Regions from separate parts of the Kocuria sp. WN036 genome, predicted to be linked through region 3. Evidence: riboswitches for the same ligand, from Rfam matches in the RefSeq annotation. Region 3 holds a riboswitch; each other region holds the start of a gene.
What was found. A riboswitch is a leader RNA that binds a small molecule or an ion and turns the genes downstream of it on or off. The one in region 3 is predicted to bind S-adenosylmethionine.

Region 1: it holds a riboswitch for S-adenosylmethionine, as region 3 does, so the genes downstream of both, CK505_RS00185 (cobalamin-independent methionine synthase II family protein) here and CK505_RS13340 (MetQ/NlpA family ABC transporter substrate-binding protein) in region 3, are expected to answer to the same signal.
Region 2: it holds a riboswitch for S-adenosylmethionine, as region 3 does, so the genes downstream of both, CK505_RS00040 (LLM class flavin-dependent oxidoreductase) here and CK505_RS13340 (MetQ/NlpA family ABC transporter substrate-binding protein) in region 3, are expected to answer to the same signal.

What each region holds. Positions count from the first base shown of each region.
Region 1 is NZ_NSKF01000001.1:35,070-40,142, forward strand. Features, by position in the region: gene CK505_RS00170 (CoA transferase subunit A) at 1-633, opposite strand, end outside; gene CK505_RS00175 (IclR family transcriptional regulator) at 776-1,555, shown strand; gene CK505_RS00180 (3-hydroxybutyrate dehydrogenase) at 1,659-2,423, opposite strand; SAM riboswitch class I at 2,616-2,719, shown strand; gene CK505_RS00185 (cobalamin-independent methionine synthase II family protein) at 2,733-3,935, shown strand; gene CK505_RS00190 (cobalamin-independent methionine synthase II family protein) at 3,976-5,073, shown strand, end outside.
Region 2 is NZ_NSKF01000001.1:2,752-7,824, reverse strand. Features, by position in the region: gene CK505_RS00050 (maleylpyruvate isomerase N-terminal domain-containing protein) at 101-778, shown strand; gene CK505_RS00045 (CoA-binding protein) at 863-1,327, shown strand; SAM riboswitch class IV at 1,470-1,584, shown strand; gene CK505_RS00040 (LLM class flavin-dependent oxidoreductase) at 1,663-3,081, shown strand; gene CK505_RS00035 (Vms1/Ankzf1 family peptidyl-tRNA hydrolase) at 3,175-4,305, opposite strand; gene CK505_RS00030 (hypothetical protein) at 4,466-4,684, shown strand; gene CK505_RS00025 (SDR family oxidoreductase) at 4,724-5,035, opposite strand.
Region 3 is NZ_NSKF01000021.1:56,649-61,721, reverse strand. Features, by position in the region: gene CK505_RS13355 (RIP metalloprotease) at 1-519, opposite strand, end outside; gene CK505_RS13350 (methionine ABC transporter permease) at 717-1,376, opposite strand; gene CK505_RS13345 (methionine ABC transporter ATP-binding protein) at 1,373-2,452, opposite strand; gene CK505_RS13340 (MetQ/NlpA family ABC transporter substrate-binding protein) at 2,449-3,342, opposite strand; SAM riboswitch class IV at 3,443-3,559, opposite strand; gene dxr (1-deoxy-D-xylulose-5-phosphate reductoisomerase) at 3,604-4,878, opposite strand; gene CK505_RS13330 (GlsB/YeaQ/YmgE family stress response membrane protein) at 5,010-5,073, opposite strand, start outside.

The sequences.
Region 1 (5,073 bases), on a different contig from region 3:
GACGTAGACGCCCGGGGTCACGATGTGGTCGGGGTGGATCTCGCCGACCGCCACGACGTGCTCGACCTCGGCGAAGGTGACCTTCCCGGCGGTCGCGACGATCGGGTTGAAGTTGCGCGCGGTGTAGCGGTAGACGAGGTTGCCGTCGGCGTCCCCGGTGTGGGCGTGGACCAGGGCGATGTCGGCGACGATGCCGCGCTCCTGCACGTAGGTCTCGCCGTCGAACTCGGCGTGCGGCTTGCCCTCGGCCACGAGGGTGCCGACCCCGGTCTTCGTGTAGAAGGCGGGGATGCCCGCGCCGCCGGCTCGGAGCCGCTCGGCGAGGGTGCCCTGGGGGTTGAACTCGACCTCGAGCTCGCCGTCCAGGTACTGCTGGGCGAACAGCTTGTTCTCGCCCACGTAGGAGGCGAGGACCTTCTTCACCTGGCGGTTCTCGAGCAGGACCCCGAGGCCCTTGCCGTCCACGCCCATGTTGTTGGAGACCACCGTGAGGTCCGTGACCCCGGAGTCCCGCACCGCGTCGATGAGATCCCGGGGGATCCCGCTCAGCCCGAACCCGCCCACGGCGAGCGTCATGCCGTCCCGCAGGCTCTCCGCCAGCAGCTCGGCGGCGTTGTCTCTGACCTTGGACACCCTTGTCCCTTCCTCTCGTCGGACTGTGACCCAGCACTCAATCTAGGGAGCCTCCACATGCCGGTCAACAGATCCGGCGGCACGACTGCGCTTCTCCTCAGCATCCGGCCATTCGTCCCCTGACTGTCCATATAGTGGAGTCATGGGACAGGAGCGGACGACGGGCCAGGGGACCCAGGTGGTCCACCGGGTGGGGCAGCTGCTGCGGGCCGTCGCGGGGCGGGAACGGGGCAGCACGGTGGCGGAGCTCGCCGCCGAGACCGGGCTGACCCGCCCCACTGTGCACCGGTTGCTCACGGGACTGGCCGAGGAGGGCCTCGTGGACCGCGACGCCGGGACCGGGGCCTGGCAGCTGGGCCCCGAGCTGTACGTGCTGGGCGCGGTGGCGGCCCACCGCTATCCGATCCGGGAGCTGGCCGGGCCCTCGCTGCGCCGGCTCGCGGAGGCCACCGGCGAGAGTGCGTTCCTCTCGGTCCGCCGCGGGCTGGAGACGGTCTGCCTGGCGCGCGTGGAGGGCGCCTTCCCCATCCGCTCCCACGTCCTCTACGAGGGGCTGCGGCTGCCGCTCGGCGTGGCCTCGGCGGGGCTGGCGGTCCTGGCCCACCTCCCGGACGCGGAGGTGGACCGGGTCCTCGCGGCCACGGCCGGGGCCCGCGCCGAGTGGGGCCCGCTGCACACGCCCGAGCGGATCCGGGAGCTGCTCGCGGACGTCCGGCGGGAGGGCTTCGCCGTGAACCCGGGGCTGATCGTCGAGGGCAGCTGGGGCATGGCCGCCGCGGTCTTCGACGCGACGGGCGCGCCGGTCTACGCGCTGAGCCTCACGGGCATCGAGCCCCGGTTCAGCGGCGAGCGCCGGCAGCTCCTGGGCCGGGCCCTGCTCACGGAGGCCCACCGGCTCTCCCGGGAGCTGGGTCACCGCTGAGCGACCCGGACCGGCGGCGGACCGTCCGGACCACCAGGTCAGTCCGGGCCGCCGGGGTGTCCGGACGCGGCGCCGCAGTGCGCCGCCGCGGCCCGAGGCGGGCTCAGCGCGCCGTCCAGCCGCCGTCCATCGTGTAGGAGGCCCCGGTGACCATGGACGCGTGCGGTCCGGCCAGCCACGCGACCAGGCTGCCGACGTCCTCCGGGTCCACGAGCTTCTTGATCGGCGTCTCGCCGAGCATGATCCGCTCCACCACCTCGGACTCGGGGATCCCGTGCACCCTCGCCTGGTCGGCGATCTGCTTCTCGACGAGCGGGGTGCGCACGTAGCCGGGGTTGATGCAGTTGCTCGTCACCCCGTGGGCCGCGCCCTCCACCGCGACGGTCTTGGACAGCCCCTCCAGGCCGTGCTTCGCCGAGACGTAGGCGCTCTTGTAGGGGGACGCCCGCAGCCCGTGCACGGAGGAGACGTTGATGACGCGCCCCCAGCCCCGCTCGTACATGTGCGGCAGCGCGGCGCGCACCAGCAGGAACGGGGACTCCAGCATCAGCACCAGGATCCGGTGGAAGTCCGCGGGGTCGAACTCCTGGAGGGGGGCGACCTTCTGGATGCCGGCGTTGTTGACCAGCACGTCGACCTCGAGGCTCAGCTCGGCGAGCGCCGCGGTGTCGAGCAGGTCGACGGCCCACGCGCGGCCGCCGAGCTCGTCCGCGACGCGCTGCGCCCCGGCCTCGTCGACGTCGGCCACGACCACGTGCGCGCCGGAGCCGGCGAGGGCCCGGGCGGCGGCCAGGCCGATGCCGCTCGCGCCACCGGTGACGAGCGCCGTGCGGCCCTCGAGGTCCTGCTGCTGGGGCGTCTGGGACATGGGGGTCCTTCCTCTGGTCCGTCGTGCCCGCGGGGTGAGGGGCACGGATCACCGCCACGGTATGTGATCCAGGCCATGTTCGCGAAGGACAGCTCCTCCCGGGAGTGCGCGCCGGGTCGCGTCACACGGCGTCATGTCCGTCATCCGGGCGCCGAATGGCGCAGCGCGCACGGGTGCGCTTGGATGACAGGGTCACCATCCAGAGCGGCCGAGAGATCTGGCTCGACGACGCCGCAGCAACCCGGGCGACGGCATCCCCGTCCCGCCTCCGGTGCTACCGCCAGGACCGATGGAAAGGACGCACGACCCATGCTGCGAAGCGCCGACCGCATCCGCACGACCCACGCCGGGTCCCTCCCGCGCACCCCGGCGCTGCTCGAGGCCAACCGGGCGAAGGGGGCCGTCCCGGAGGCGGAGTACGACCGGCTCCTGCAGGACTCGGTGGTCGACGTGGTCCGCCGACAGCGCGAGCTCGGGATCGACGTGGTCAACGACGGCGAGTACGGCCACGTCATGGCCGCGGAGGTCGACTACGGCGCGTGGTGGCACTACGTCTTCGCCCGGATCTCGGGCCTCACCCCCGGCGACGTGGACCTGTGGGAGCAGGAGCCGCAGCGCTCCTCGCCCGGCAGGGTGGTCCTGACGAGCTTCGGGGACCGCCGGGACCGCCGGCTCTTCCACGAGGCGTACACGGACCCCTCCTCGGGCATCACCACGGGCAAGCAGGCGCCGTTCCCGAAGATCACCGGGAAGCTGGAGTACACGGGCCACGCGGCGCTGGAGGCGGACATCCGCAACCTCAAGGCCGGGCTGCAGGCCACGGGCGCGAGCGAGGGCTACCTCGCCGCGCTGTCCCCGGGCTCGTGCGCGCGGCTGGAGAACACCCACTACGCGGACGAGGACGAGGTGCTGACCGCCTGCGCCGAGGTGATGCGCGAGGAGTACCGGGCGATCACCGACGCCGGGCTGATCGTGCAGATCGACGACCCGTCCATCGCGGAGAACTGGGACCAGGTCAATCCCGAGCCCGACGTGGAGGACTACCTCGCGTTCACCCGCAAGCGGGTCGAGGCCCTCAACTACGCCCTCGAGGGCATCCCGGAGGAGCAGGTGCGCTTCCACCTGTGCTGGGGCTCCTGGCACGGCCCGCACACCACGGACCTCGGGTTCGAGCACCTGGTGGAGCTCATGCTCTCCATCAGGGCCGGCGGCTACAGCTTCGAGGCCGCCAACGCCCGGCACGAGCACGAGTGGAAGGTCTGGCAGGACCACGAGCTGCCTGAGGGCAAGATCATCATCCCGGGGATCGTCTCCCACGCCACCAACGTGGTGGAGCACCCGGAGCTGGTGGCCGACCGGATCGAGCGCTTCGCCCGCCAGGTGGGCCGCGAGAACGTGATCGCCTCGACCGACTGCGGCCTGGGCGGGCGGATCCACCCGCAGATCGCCGCGGCGAAGCTCGAGACCCTCGCCCGCGGGGCCGAGCTCGCCTCCCGCCGGCTCTGGTCCTGACCGGCCCCCGACCTTCCCGCAGACCCTCAGGAGGACACGCATGACCATGCAGAACACCGACCACGTGCAGACCACCCACGTGGGCTCCCTGCCGCGGACCCCGCGGCTGCTCGAGGCCAACCAGCGGCACGCCGAGGGCGCCATCACGTTCGAGCAGCTCACCGACGAGCTCGCCGTGGGCGTCGAGGACGTGGTGCGCCGGCAGCGCGAGAGCGGCGTGGACGTGGTCAACGACGGCGAGTACGGGCACACGATGTCCAGCGCGGTCGACTACGGCGCGTGGTGGAACTACTCTTTCTCCCGCCTCGGAGGGCTCACCCCGACCGACGAGGACCGGTGGGCGTCCACGGAGAAGAGGCGCTCCTCGCCCGGCCACATCGTGCTCACGAGCTTCCCGGACCGCCGGGACCGCGAGCGCTTCCGGGAGGCGTACGAGGACCCGGCGTCGGGCATCCTCACCGGGCGCTCCTCGACCACGCAGCCCAAGATCACCGGGCCGCTGACCTACACGGGACAGGAGGCCGTGGCCTCGGACGTCCGCAACCTCCGGGCGGCCATGGCGGCCACCGGGGCGCAGACCGGGTTCGTGGCCGCCCTCTCCCCCGGCTCCGCCGCGCGCGTGACGAACGAGTACTACAGGACCGACGAGGAGCTCGTCTACGCGTGCGCCGACGCGATGCGCGAGGAGTACCTGGCGATCACGGACGCCGGGCTGACCGTGCAGATCGACGACCCGTCCATCGCGGAGTCCTGGGACCAGATCAACCCCGAGCCCACGGTCGAGGACTACCTGGCGTTCACGCGGCTGCGCGTCGAGGCGCTCAACCACGCGCTGCGGGGGATCCCCGAGGAGCAGGTCCGCTTCCACCTGTGCTGGGGCTCCTGGCACGGCCCGCACACCACGGACCTCGAGCTGAAGCACCTCGTGGACCTGATGCTGACCATCAACGCCGGCGGCTACACCTTCGAGGGCGCCTCCGCCCGGCACGCCCACGAGTGGAAGGTCTGGAAGGACCACGCGCTGCCCGAGGGCCGCGTGATCATCCCGGGCGTGGTCTCCCACTCGACGAACGTGGTGGAGCACCCGGAGCTGGTGGCCGACCGGATCGAGCAGTTCGCCTCGGTCGTGGGCCGCGAG
Region 2 (5,073 bases), on a different contig from region 3:
AATTGAACGTCCTCGGCGTGTTCCCTGGCAAATCCGTCGCATCCGTGGTGATCGCGACACATCGCTGGCACGGGAGCCCTCCGTGCCCCACCATGGACCCATGACGAGCCGCAGAAGCCCGGCCCGGGCGGACCTGGTATGCGACGCCTGCGCGGCGTTCGGCGCGGTCCTCGACGGGCTCGGCGACGACGACTCCTGGGCCGCCACTGGCTGCCCGGGGTGGTCGGTCCGGGACCTCACCCACCACTGCGCGATGGACGCCCTGCGGGGGCTGGTCGCGCTGCACACGCCCACCACCGCCCGCCCCGACCGGGACGCCGCGACCTACTGGACCGACTGGGGCGGCGATCCCGCGGGGGCCGCCGAGGCCCGGCGCCACACCCGCGTGGCCGCGTCCATGGTCCTGGACTGGGAGCCGGTGCGCGCCCTCCACCGCGAGACCACCCGGGCGCTCGTGCACGCCGCGCAGCACTGCGGCGACGGCGCGGTCCGCACCCAGGGGCACGTGCTGCGCGTCGAGGACCTGCTGAGCACCCTCGCGGTGGAGGCCACGGTCCACCACCTGGACCTGATCCAGCACCTGGACGGCTCCCCGGGTCCCGCCGTGGACGGGCTCGCCGAGGTCCGCCGGGTCCTCACCGACCTGTGGGAGCGGGAACCGCTCGAGCACTGGAGCGACGAGCACTTCGCCCGCGTGGGCACCGGCCGGGCGGAGCTGACCGCCCAGGAGCGTGCGGAGCTGGGCGCGCACGCGGACCTCCTGCCGCTCTTCTCCTGACCCTCCCCCTCCGCGAGGTCGCCGACACGTGCAATCCCGCGGAGGAAGAAGGAGGGGGAACGGGTTCCGTGCCAGGCTGGGGGCATGAGCCGCAACGACCCCGCCGTCATCGACCGCCTCATGACACGGCCCGGCCGGTGGGCCGTGGTGGGGCTGACCGGCAACACGGCCCGTCCGGCGCACTCGGTGGCGAAGCGGATCCGGGACGACCTCGGCATGACGATCGTCCCGGTCAACCCGAAGGGCGAGCCGGTGCACGGCGAGCCCGGCCACCGCACGCTCGCCGAGGTCCCGGGGCCGATCGACGTGGTGGACTGCTTCGTGAACTCCCGCCGCGTCGGCGCGGTGGTGGACCAGGCCATCGCCGTGGGCGCCGCCGCGGTGTGGCTGCAGCTGGGCGTCGTCGACGAGGACGCCGCCGCCCGGGCGGAGCGGGCCGGCCTCGACGTGGTCATGGACACCTGCCCCCTGATCGAGCTCCGGTCCCTGCTCCGGCGGGGCTGGACCCTGGACCCGGGCCGGACCCCGCCGCTCGCCCCGCCCGGCTGAACGACCCGGCTGAGCGACCCGGCGGAGCCGCCCGAACCGGGTGGGCGCAGGCCCGATGCGGGCCGGGACCGTCCCCGTGCGGCGGGACCGCACAGGGGTTGCACCCGGTCAGGGGCCACCCGCTAAGCTGTCCCCCGACGACGATGACGAGTCCCGACACGAAGCTCTGGCTGGTCGGGCGGCAACCCTCTCCCGTAGCGGGGTGCCCCAGATGAACATCGGGCCGCGGTGCACGTGCTCCGCGGCAAGTACGGCGCCCACCAGTGCGTCGGACCCGCGGGCAGGTCTCCACGACGCACGGGCGCGGGTCGGCATCGACCCGGGAGGAACACCCCATGAGCAAGCGCATCGCCCTGAACGCCTTCGACATGACCTGCGTGGGCCACCAGGCCCCCGGTCTGTGGAAGCACCCCCGCTCCCGGGCGGACGAGTACAACACGATCGAGTACTGGACGGACGTCGCCCAGGTCCTGGAGAAGGGGCTCTTCGACGCGCTGTTCCTCGCGGACGTCGTCGGGTACTACGACGTCTACCAGAACTCCGCGGCCCCGGTGATCCGGGACGCCACCCAGATCCCGGTCAACGACCCCTTCATGCAGATCTCCGCGATGGCGGCCGTGACGAAGCACCTCGGCTTCGGCGTGACGAGCGCGATCACCTACGAGCAGCCGTACCCACTCGCCCGGAAGTTCGCGACCCTCGACCACCTCACGAAGGGCCGGATGGGCTTCAACGTGGTGACGTCCTACCTGAAGTCGGCCGCCGAGAACCACGGGCTGACGGAGCAGATCTCCCACGACGAGCGCTACGAGATCGCCGAGGAGTTCATGGAGGTCTGCTACAAGCTCTGGGAGGGCTCCTGGGAGGACGGCGCGGTCCGGCGCGACCGGGTCAACGGGGTCTTCGCCGACCCGGCGCTCGTCCACCCGATCCAGCACCACGGCAGGTACTTCGACGTCCCCGGCATCGGGCTGACCGAGCCGTCCCCGCAGCGCACGCCGCTGATCTTCCAGGCCGGGGCCTCCTCCCGCGGGCGGGCGTTCGCCGGCCGCCACGCGGAGGCGGTGTTCGTGGGCGGCATCCGCCCGGACCTGACCCGGGTGGTGACCGACAAGCTGCGCGACGAGGCGGAGGCCGGCGGGCGGAACCGGGACGACCTCAAGATCTTCGCCATGCTGCACGTGATCGTCGACGAGACCGACGCGAAGGCCGAGCAGAAGCGCCGCGACTACGAGCGGTACGCGGACACCGACGGCGCGCTGGGCCTCGTGGGCGGCTGGTCCGGGCTGGACCTGGGCCGCTACGACGAGAACGACGTCCTGGAGTACATCAAGACCGACTCGATCCAGTCCTTCCTGACCCCCTTCACCACGGCCGACCCGCACAAGAAGTGGACGATCAAGGAGGTCGCCAAGCACATCTCGATGGGCGGCATGGGCGTGCCGATCGTCGGGTCCCCGCAGACCGTGGCCGACGAGCTCGAGCGGTGGATCGACGAGGGCGGGCTGGACGGCATCAACCTCGCCTACCACGTGTCCCCGGGCTCGTTCGAGGACTTCGTGGAGTGGGTCGTGCCGGAGCTGCAGAAGCGCGGCCGCTACCGCACCGGCTACGAGGGCACCACGCTGCGCGAGAACCTCTACGGCAAGGGGCAGACCAAGGTGCTCGGCACCCACCCCGCCGCCGCGTTCCGGGGCGCCTACGCGGGCAGGCCCTCCGCCGCGGACACCCCCGCCCGCCAGCTGGCCCTCTGACCCCCGTCCCCTGACCCCGCGGCTCCGCCGGGAGCACGGGGCAGGGCACGGACGAGGGGCCCCCGCGTGCGGGGGCCCCTCGTCCGTGCCGGGTCAGGACGCCGGTGCGGCGCTCCAGCGCAGCAGGGCCGCGACGTCCGTGCCGTGGGGCAGCGCCCCCGGCGGCACGAAGACGGGGCGGCCGTCGGTCAGCACCGCGGCGCGCACCAGCGCGGCGTCGGCGGAGACCCGGCCCAGCACGCCGGCGCCCACGGCCTCCGACTCCTCCAGGGCGATCCACGGCTCGGCGTCCAGGGCGATGAGCTGCTGCTCCGTGTCCAGGTGGGTGTCGTCGATCAGCAGCGTCTCCGCCTGGGCCTGCTGCAGGGCGGAGACCACGGGCGCCATCCCCGAGACGGCGGTGGGGTCCGCGCGTCCCTGCTGCTCGGCGAGCCGCTCGAGCAGCGCCTGCTGGCGGTGCGCCACGACCTCCGCCACGCGCTCCTCGACCTGGTGGTCGAAGTCGGCGGACTTGCTGCCCTCCGCCCGGGTGTTGGCGTCCACGACGCTCAGCATCCCTCGGCTCGCCTTGGACAGCTGCTCCTCGACCAGGCCCCGGGCCCGCAGGTCCCCGGCCAGGACGACGAGCTGGGCCCCGCTCTCGGCCACGACCTTGTCGATCTGCTCGGCCACCTGCTCGGTGTTGCGCCGCCACACGTCCTCCGTGTGCCGCTGCCAGCGCCCCTGCGACCAGCCGCCCCCGGGGAACTTCTTCAGGTGCTCGGTCTCGCCCTCGATCTGCTGCTCGTCCGCGGCCCGGACGCGGCTGGCGTGCTGGAGGCAGATCTCGCCGCCGTCCCGGCCCACCTCGGCGACCACGTACGGGAAGTCGTCCGGGCGGTGCCGGAACAGGGGAGTGAGATCGGGGACGTCCTCCACCTGGACGACACCGCTGCCGGCCCGGGGCCCGGGGAGGACCTCGTCGATCTCCACGGTGCCTCCGCGCACCAGCAGGTACCGGCACACCGGGTCCGGCACGCCCTCGGCCGGGCGCACGGCGGCCTCCACCGCGGCGAGGTCGGCCTTGCTCGCACCCTGGCGCTCCAGCTCTCGGCAGATGTTCTCCGGAAGCACGTCGATGGCGTGCAGCGAGTCGACGGTGCCGGTGCTGATGTCCGTGTACACGGTGCACCAGGGGCCCTTGCTCTTGAACAGTTCGGCGTAGCGGTGGAATCGGCTCGTCATGATCGACAACTCCTGCTGTTGAGCGGTGCTTCCTGTGGTGCAGACCACGTTATCCGACCACCAGGGGGCTGGGAACAGACGACCCGACGAGTAGGGTCGGAGGCACACGACCGGCCCCACGGCCGGTGGTCCCGCAGGTCCCACGACGCAGGAGGCAGTCATGAGCGACGTACCCGAGTACGACGAGGCCGACCGGCTCGAGCAGTCGATCGACGCCGATCAGCAGGATCTCGACGACCAGGACGAGGAGGCTCCGGTGCACGCGCCCGACCGCTCGGAGGCGTCCTCCCTCGAGGCGAACCCCGACGACCTCGTGGAGCAGGACCAGGAGGTCGTCCTCGACGAGCCGCAGGAGGTCTCCACGCTCGAGGAGGAGTGAGCCGCGCACCGCGCGGGGGCACGGACCCCGCGCGGTGCGTCACACCGCGGACCAGCCGCCGTCCGAGGGCATGATCACGCCGTTGACGTTGGAGGCGTCGTCGCTCGCGAGGAAGGCGATGACGGCGGCGACCTGCTCTGCCGTGGCCGTGGCACCGGGGGCGACCGCGTTGGTGCGGATGCCGTCCGCGGCGTGCGTGAGGGCGGTGCTCTTCGTCAGCCCGGCCACGGCGTGCTCGGAGGCGGTGTAGGCCGCGCCCGCGGCGGAGCCGCGCAGGGCCGCCTCGGAGGCCACGTTGACGATCGCGTCCCGTCCGGAGGCCCGGAGCAGCGGGATCGCCGCGCGGGCCACGGCGCCGCCCTCTTCATGGTGGTGCGGAACGGGCCCGG
Region 3 (5,073 bases):
GCGCTCCGCGGCCACCACGCACTCGGACACCCACGCGACCGTCGTGGTGGGCGTCGCCGTCCCGAAGCCGGAGAGCAGGACGGCCAGGCACAGGGTCCCGAGCAGGAGGTTCATCACGGGGCCGCCGAGCATGATCACGATCCGCTTCCACACGGGCAGCCGGTAGAACACGCGGTCCTCGTCCCCGGGGAGGAGCTGGTCCGCGGCGCCGCCGCGGGCCTCGGCCGCCATCTGCTGGAACACGCCGGTGCTCGAGGCGCGGGCCGTCGAGCCCGCGCGCGCCGGCGGGTACATCCCCACCATGGAGATGTAGCCGCCCAGCGGGACCGCCTTGAGCCCGTACTCCGTCTCGCCGCGCCGGCGGGAGAGCACGGTGCGCCCGAAGCCGACCATGTACTGCGTGACGCGCACGCCGAAGAGCTTGGCCGGCACGAGGTGGCCGATCTCGTGGAGGGCGATGGAGACCGCGATGGCGGCGGCGGCCAGCAGCACGCCCACGAGGAACAGCACGACACCCATCCGTCGGACCTCCCGGGATCGTCGAGGGACCCCGGCGGGCGCCGGGGACGTCGGGGCCGTGCGCTCGGCACGGCGAGGACCAGTCTGCACCACGATCCTGGACGTCGGGCACCGGGCGCACCACAGGGCACGACGACGGCCGGCGCCCTCCCGGGAGGGAGGCGCACCGGCCGTCGGTGGGCTGCGGGGCGGGCGCCTCAGCGGCGCAGGATCCGGCGGGCCAGCCGGTTGCCCGCCACCTGCACGAGCTGGACAAGGACCACGATGACGGCGACCGCCGCCCACGTGACCTCGTCGTTGAACCGCTGGTAGCCCAGGCGCAGGGCGAAGTCGCCCAGGCCGCCGGCGCCGATGGCCCCGGCCATCGCCGACATGTCGGTGATGCCGATGACCAGGAAGGTGTAGCCGAGCACCAGGGGGCCCAGCGCCTCGGGCAGGATCACCGTGGTGATGATGCGGCCGCGGGAGACGCCCATGGAGCGGGCCGCCTCCACGACCCCGGGGTCCACGCTCATGAGGTTCTGCTCGACGATGCGCGCCACCGCGAACATGGCCCCGATGGTCATCGCGAAGATCGCGGCGTTGGGCCCCAGCCGGGTCCCGACGACCCCCTGGGTCACCGGTCCCAGCGCGGCAAGCAGGATGATGAACGGGATCGGCCGGACGAAGTTCACCACGAGGTTGAGGCCCTCGTGCACCGCCCGGTTCTCCAGGATGTTGCCCCGGCGGGTGACGTAGAGGCCGACGCCCACGAGCAGACCGAGCAGGCCGGCGAGCAGCAGCGTGACCGCCACCATGTAGAGGGTCTCCCCGAGCGCGGACAGCAGCTCGGGTCCCAGGACGGACCAGTCGTTCACGCGGCCACCTCTCTCAGGGTCGTGATGCGGGACATCTCGTCGACCACGGCCTGCACGGCCGCGTCCGCACCGGTCAGCTCGAAGGTCAGGGACCCGAACGACTGCTCCTGGAGCACGCTGATCCCGCCGTAGGCGATGGTGAAGCGGACCCCGCGGGCGGCGCCGTCCGAGAGCACCCCGCCGATGTCCACGCCGTCGCCGACGTCCACGATCACCAGGCGCCCCCGGTGGGCGCGGCGCAGCCGCTCGACCTCACGGGCGTCGGGCACCGAGTGCAGGACGGAGGAGACGAAGCGGCGGGCGGTCTCGGTGCGGGGCCGGGCGAAGATGTCCACGGTGGAGCCGTGCTCCACGACCTTCCCGTCCTGCATCACGGCCACGCGGTCGGCGATCGCGCGGACCACGTCCATCTCGTGGGTGATGATCACGATCGTGATCCCGAGCTCCCGGTTGACCCGCTGCAGCACCTGCAGCACCTCCTGGGTGGTCTCCGGGTCGAGGGCGCTCGTCGACTCGTCGGCCAGGAGCAGCTTCGGGCTGGTCGCCAGGGCGCGGGCGATGCCCACGCGCTGCTTCTGCCCGCCGGAGAGCTGCTCCGGGTAGTTGCCGGCGCGGGCGGCGAGGCCCACGAACTCGAGCAGCTCGGCCACCCGCGCCCGGCGCTTCTCCTTCGGCCAGCCGGCCCGCTTGAGCGGATACTCGACGTTGCCGGCGACGGTGCGGGAGGTGAAGAGGTTGAACTGCTGGAAGATCATCCCGATCTCCTGCCGCACGGGCGCCAGCTCGGTCTCGCGCCGGCCGGCCACCTCGAAGCCCTCCACGGTCAGGGAGCCCGAGGACACGGGCTCGAGCCCGTTGATCAGGCGCACGAGGGTGGACTTGCCCGCCCCGGAGTAGCCGATCACGCCGAAGATCTCGCCGCGGCGGACGTCGAGGGTGACGTCGTCGACCGCGAGCACCTCGCGCGCCGCCCGCCCCGAGCCGGTGCGGAAGGTCTTGGAGACGTTGCGGAAGGAGACGAGCACCTCGTCCGGGCGCCCGGGTGCGGGCGGCCCGGCGGGGACCGCCGCGCTCACTGCTCCTGGTCCTTCAGCTCCTGCTGGTAGCGCGCGGTCAGCTCCTGGAGCTCCTCCGGCTCCAGCTGCAGCGGCACGGCGGTGTCCTTGGTCTCCTCCATCTCGGCGTCGAGCACGGCCTGCTCGTGGTAGAGGTCCGCGACCTGCCGGAGGGTCTCGTCGTCGGCGAGCTCCTCCGTGGTGGTGAAGAGGTTGACGTAGGCGCGGGAGCCCTCGGACTCGGGGTCGTCCTGGGCGAGCGCGGACTGCGGGTCGATGTCGGCCCGCGAGAGGAAGTCGTTGTTGATGACCGAGCCGGCCACCGAGTCGAGCGAGAGCACCGTCTGCTCCGCGGAGACCGGCGTGACCCGCACCGTGGAGGCCTCGGTGTCGACGTCGAGCTCGGTGGGGATGAGGGTGTCGCTGCTCAGCTCCACGAGACCTGCGGCCTCGAGCACGAGCAGGGCCCGGGAGAGGTTCACGGCGTCGTTGGGCACCGCGATCTCGTCGCCCTCCTGGAACTGCTCCACGGAGTCGTACTGGTTGGAGTACAGGCCCAGCGGGTAGATCGAGGTCGAGCCGATCGGGGTGATGGAGCCGCCGGCCGCGTTGTTGTAGTCGGCGAGGAACGGGACGTGCTGGAACCAGGTCATCTCCACGTCACCGGACTCGGTGGCGGGGTTCGGCTGGTTGTAGTCGGAGAAGTCGACGTACTCGACGGTGATGCCCTGCTCCTCGGCCACCCGCTGGAGGGCGTCGTGGGTCGGGTCGGTGCCCACCACGCCGATGGTGACCTTGTCGTCGGCCAGCACGCCCTCGCCGGAGGACTCCCCGGCGGAGCCGCCGCAGGCGGTGAGGGCGAGGCCGAGGGTCGTGGCCAGGGCGAGGAAGGGGAGGCGCTGCGATCGCATGTGGTGCCTTTCCGTGGGTCCGGGGTGTCGGAGGTCTCCACCGGGGCCAACGGGTCCGGCGGCCACGGTCGAGGGCGCGCCGGAGGGCGCGTGCGCGGTCGGACCGTACTTGCCGCCGGCCGTCGTCGGCCGGTGCCGGATGGTTCACCTGGGGCACCCCACTACGGGAGAGGGTTGCCGCCCAGCAAGCCAGGGCTGCACGCTGGGACTCGTCATCCGCCCGACAGTCTAGCACGTGCGGCGGGGCCGGGCCCGGCCCGGTCAGCGGGCGAGGACCTCGCGGGCCCGCCCGCGGGCCCAGCGCTCGGCCGCCAGCACGGCCTCGAGCTCCAGCGGGCCTGCGTCGTCGTGCTCGCCCAGCACCGCCTCGACCGTGTCCACGATGGCGGGGAACCGGATCCGGCCGTCGTGGAAGGCGTGCACCGCCTCCTCGTTGGCCGCGTTGAACACGGCGGGGAAGGTCCCGCCCCGCTCCCCCGCCGCCTTGAGGAGCTCGACGGCGGGGAATGCCACCGGGTCGAGGGGCTCGAAGGTCCACTCCGTGGCGCGCGTCCAGTCGCACGGCAGGGCGGCCCCGGGCACCCGGTGCGGCCAGGCCAGACCGAGGGCGATGGGCAGGCGCATGTCCGGGGGCGAGGCCTGGGCGAGGGTGGAGCCGTCCACGAACTGGACCATGGAGTGCACGACCGACTGGGGGTGGACCACCACGTCGATGCGCTCGAGGGGGACGTCGAAGAGCAGGTGGGCCTCGAGCACCTCGAGGGCCTTGTTCACCATGGTCGCCGAGTTGGTCGTCACCATCAGGCCCATGTCCCACGTCGGGTGGCGCAGCGCGTCCCGGGGCGTGACCGTCTCGAGCTCCGCCCGGGACCGGCCGCGGAAGGGCCCGCCGGAGGCCGTCAGCACGAGCCGGTCCACCTCCGCGGCGGTGCCGCCGCGCAGCGCCTGCGCCAGCGCGGAGTGCTCGGAGTCCACGGGGATCAGGGCGTCCGGGTCCCCGGTGGCCGCGGCGGCGGCCTTGACCAGGGCGCCGCCGGCGATCAAAGACTCCTTGTTCGCCAGGGCGAGCCGGTGCCCGGCCCGCAGCGCCGCCAGCGTGGGGGCGAGCCCGATGGAGCCGGTGATCCCGTTGAGCACGAGGTCGGCGTCGGGGTGGGCGGCGGCCGCGGACGCGGCGTCGGGCCCGTGCACGACGTCCGGGCGGTATCCCCCGGCCCCGGCGGACGCGGCCCGGTCCGCGATGAGGCCGGCCAGCCGGGCGGCGTCCTGGGCGGTGCCGCTGGTCGCCACGAGCGCGGCGCGGGTCTCGAGGGCCTGCTCGGCGAGGAGCTCGAGGTGCCGTGCTCCGGCGGCGAGGGCGACCACGGTGAACGGGTCCGCGCCCTCGAGCTCGCGGGCGGCCCGCACGACGTCGAGCGCCTGGGTGCCGATCGAGCCCGTCGACCCGAGGACGCTGATCCGGCGGGGGCCGGCGGCGGCCAGGGCGCGCAGCTCGGGTGTCGGGCGGGTGCGGGGCGAGGTGGCGGGGGGCGTCATGGCCCCAGTATCCCCCAGCGCCACTCCTCGGTGCGGTGCCCGCAGGGGGTGCCTGCGGACGGCCCGGAACGGGCCGAGGCCCCGTCCACCGGGAGCGGTGGACGGGGCCTCGGCGACCGACGGGGGTGGGATCAGCGCGTGGCGCGACCCTTGCGGCCGGAGACCGCGCCCCAGATGAAGAGCACGATGAGGGCT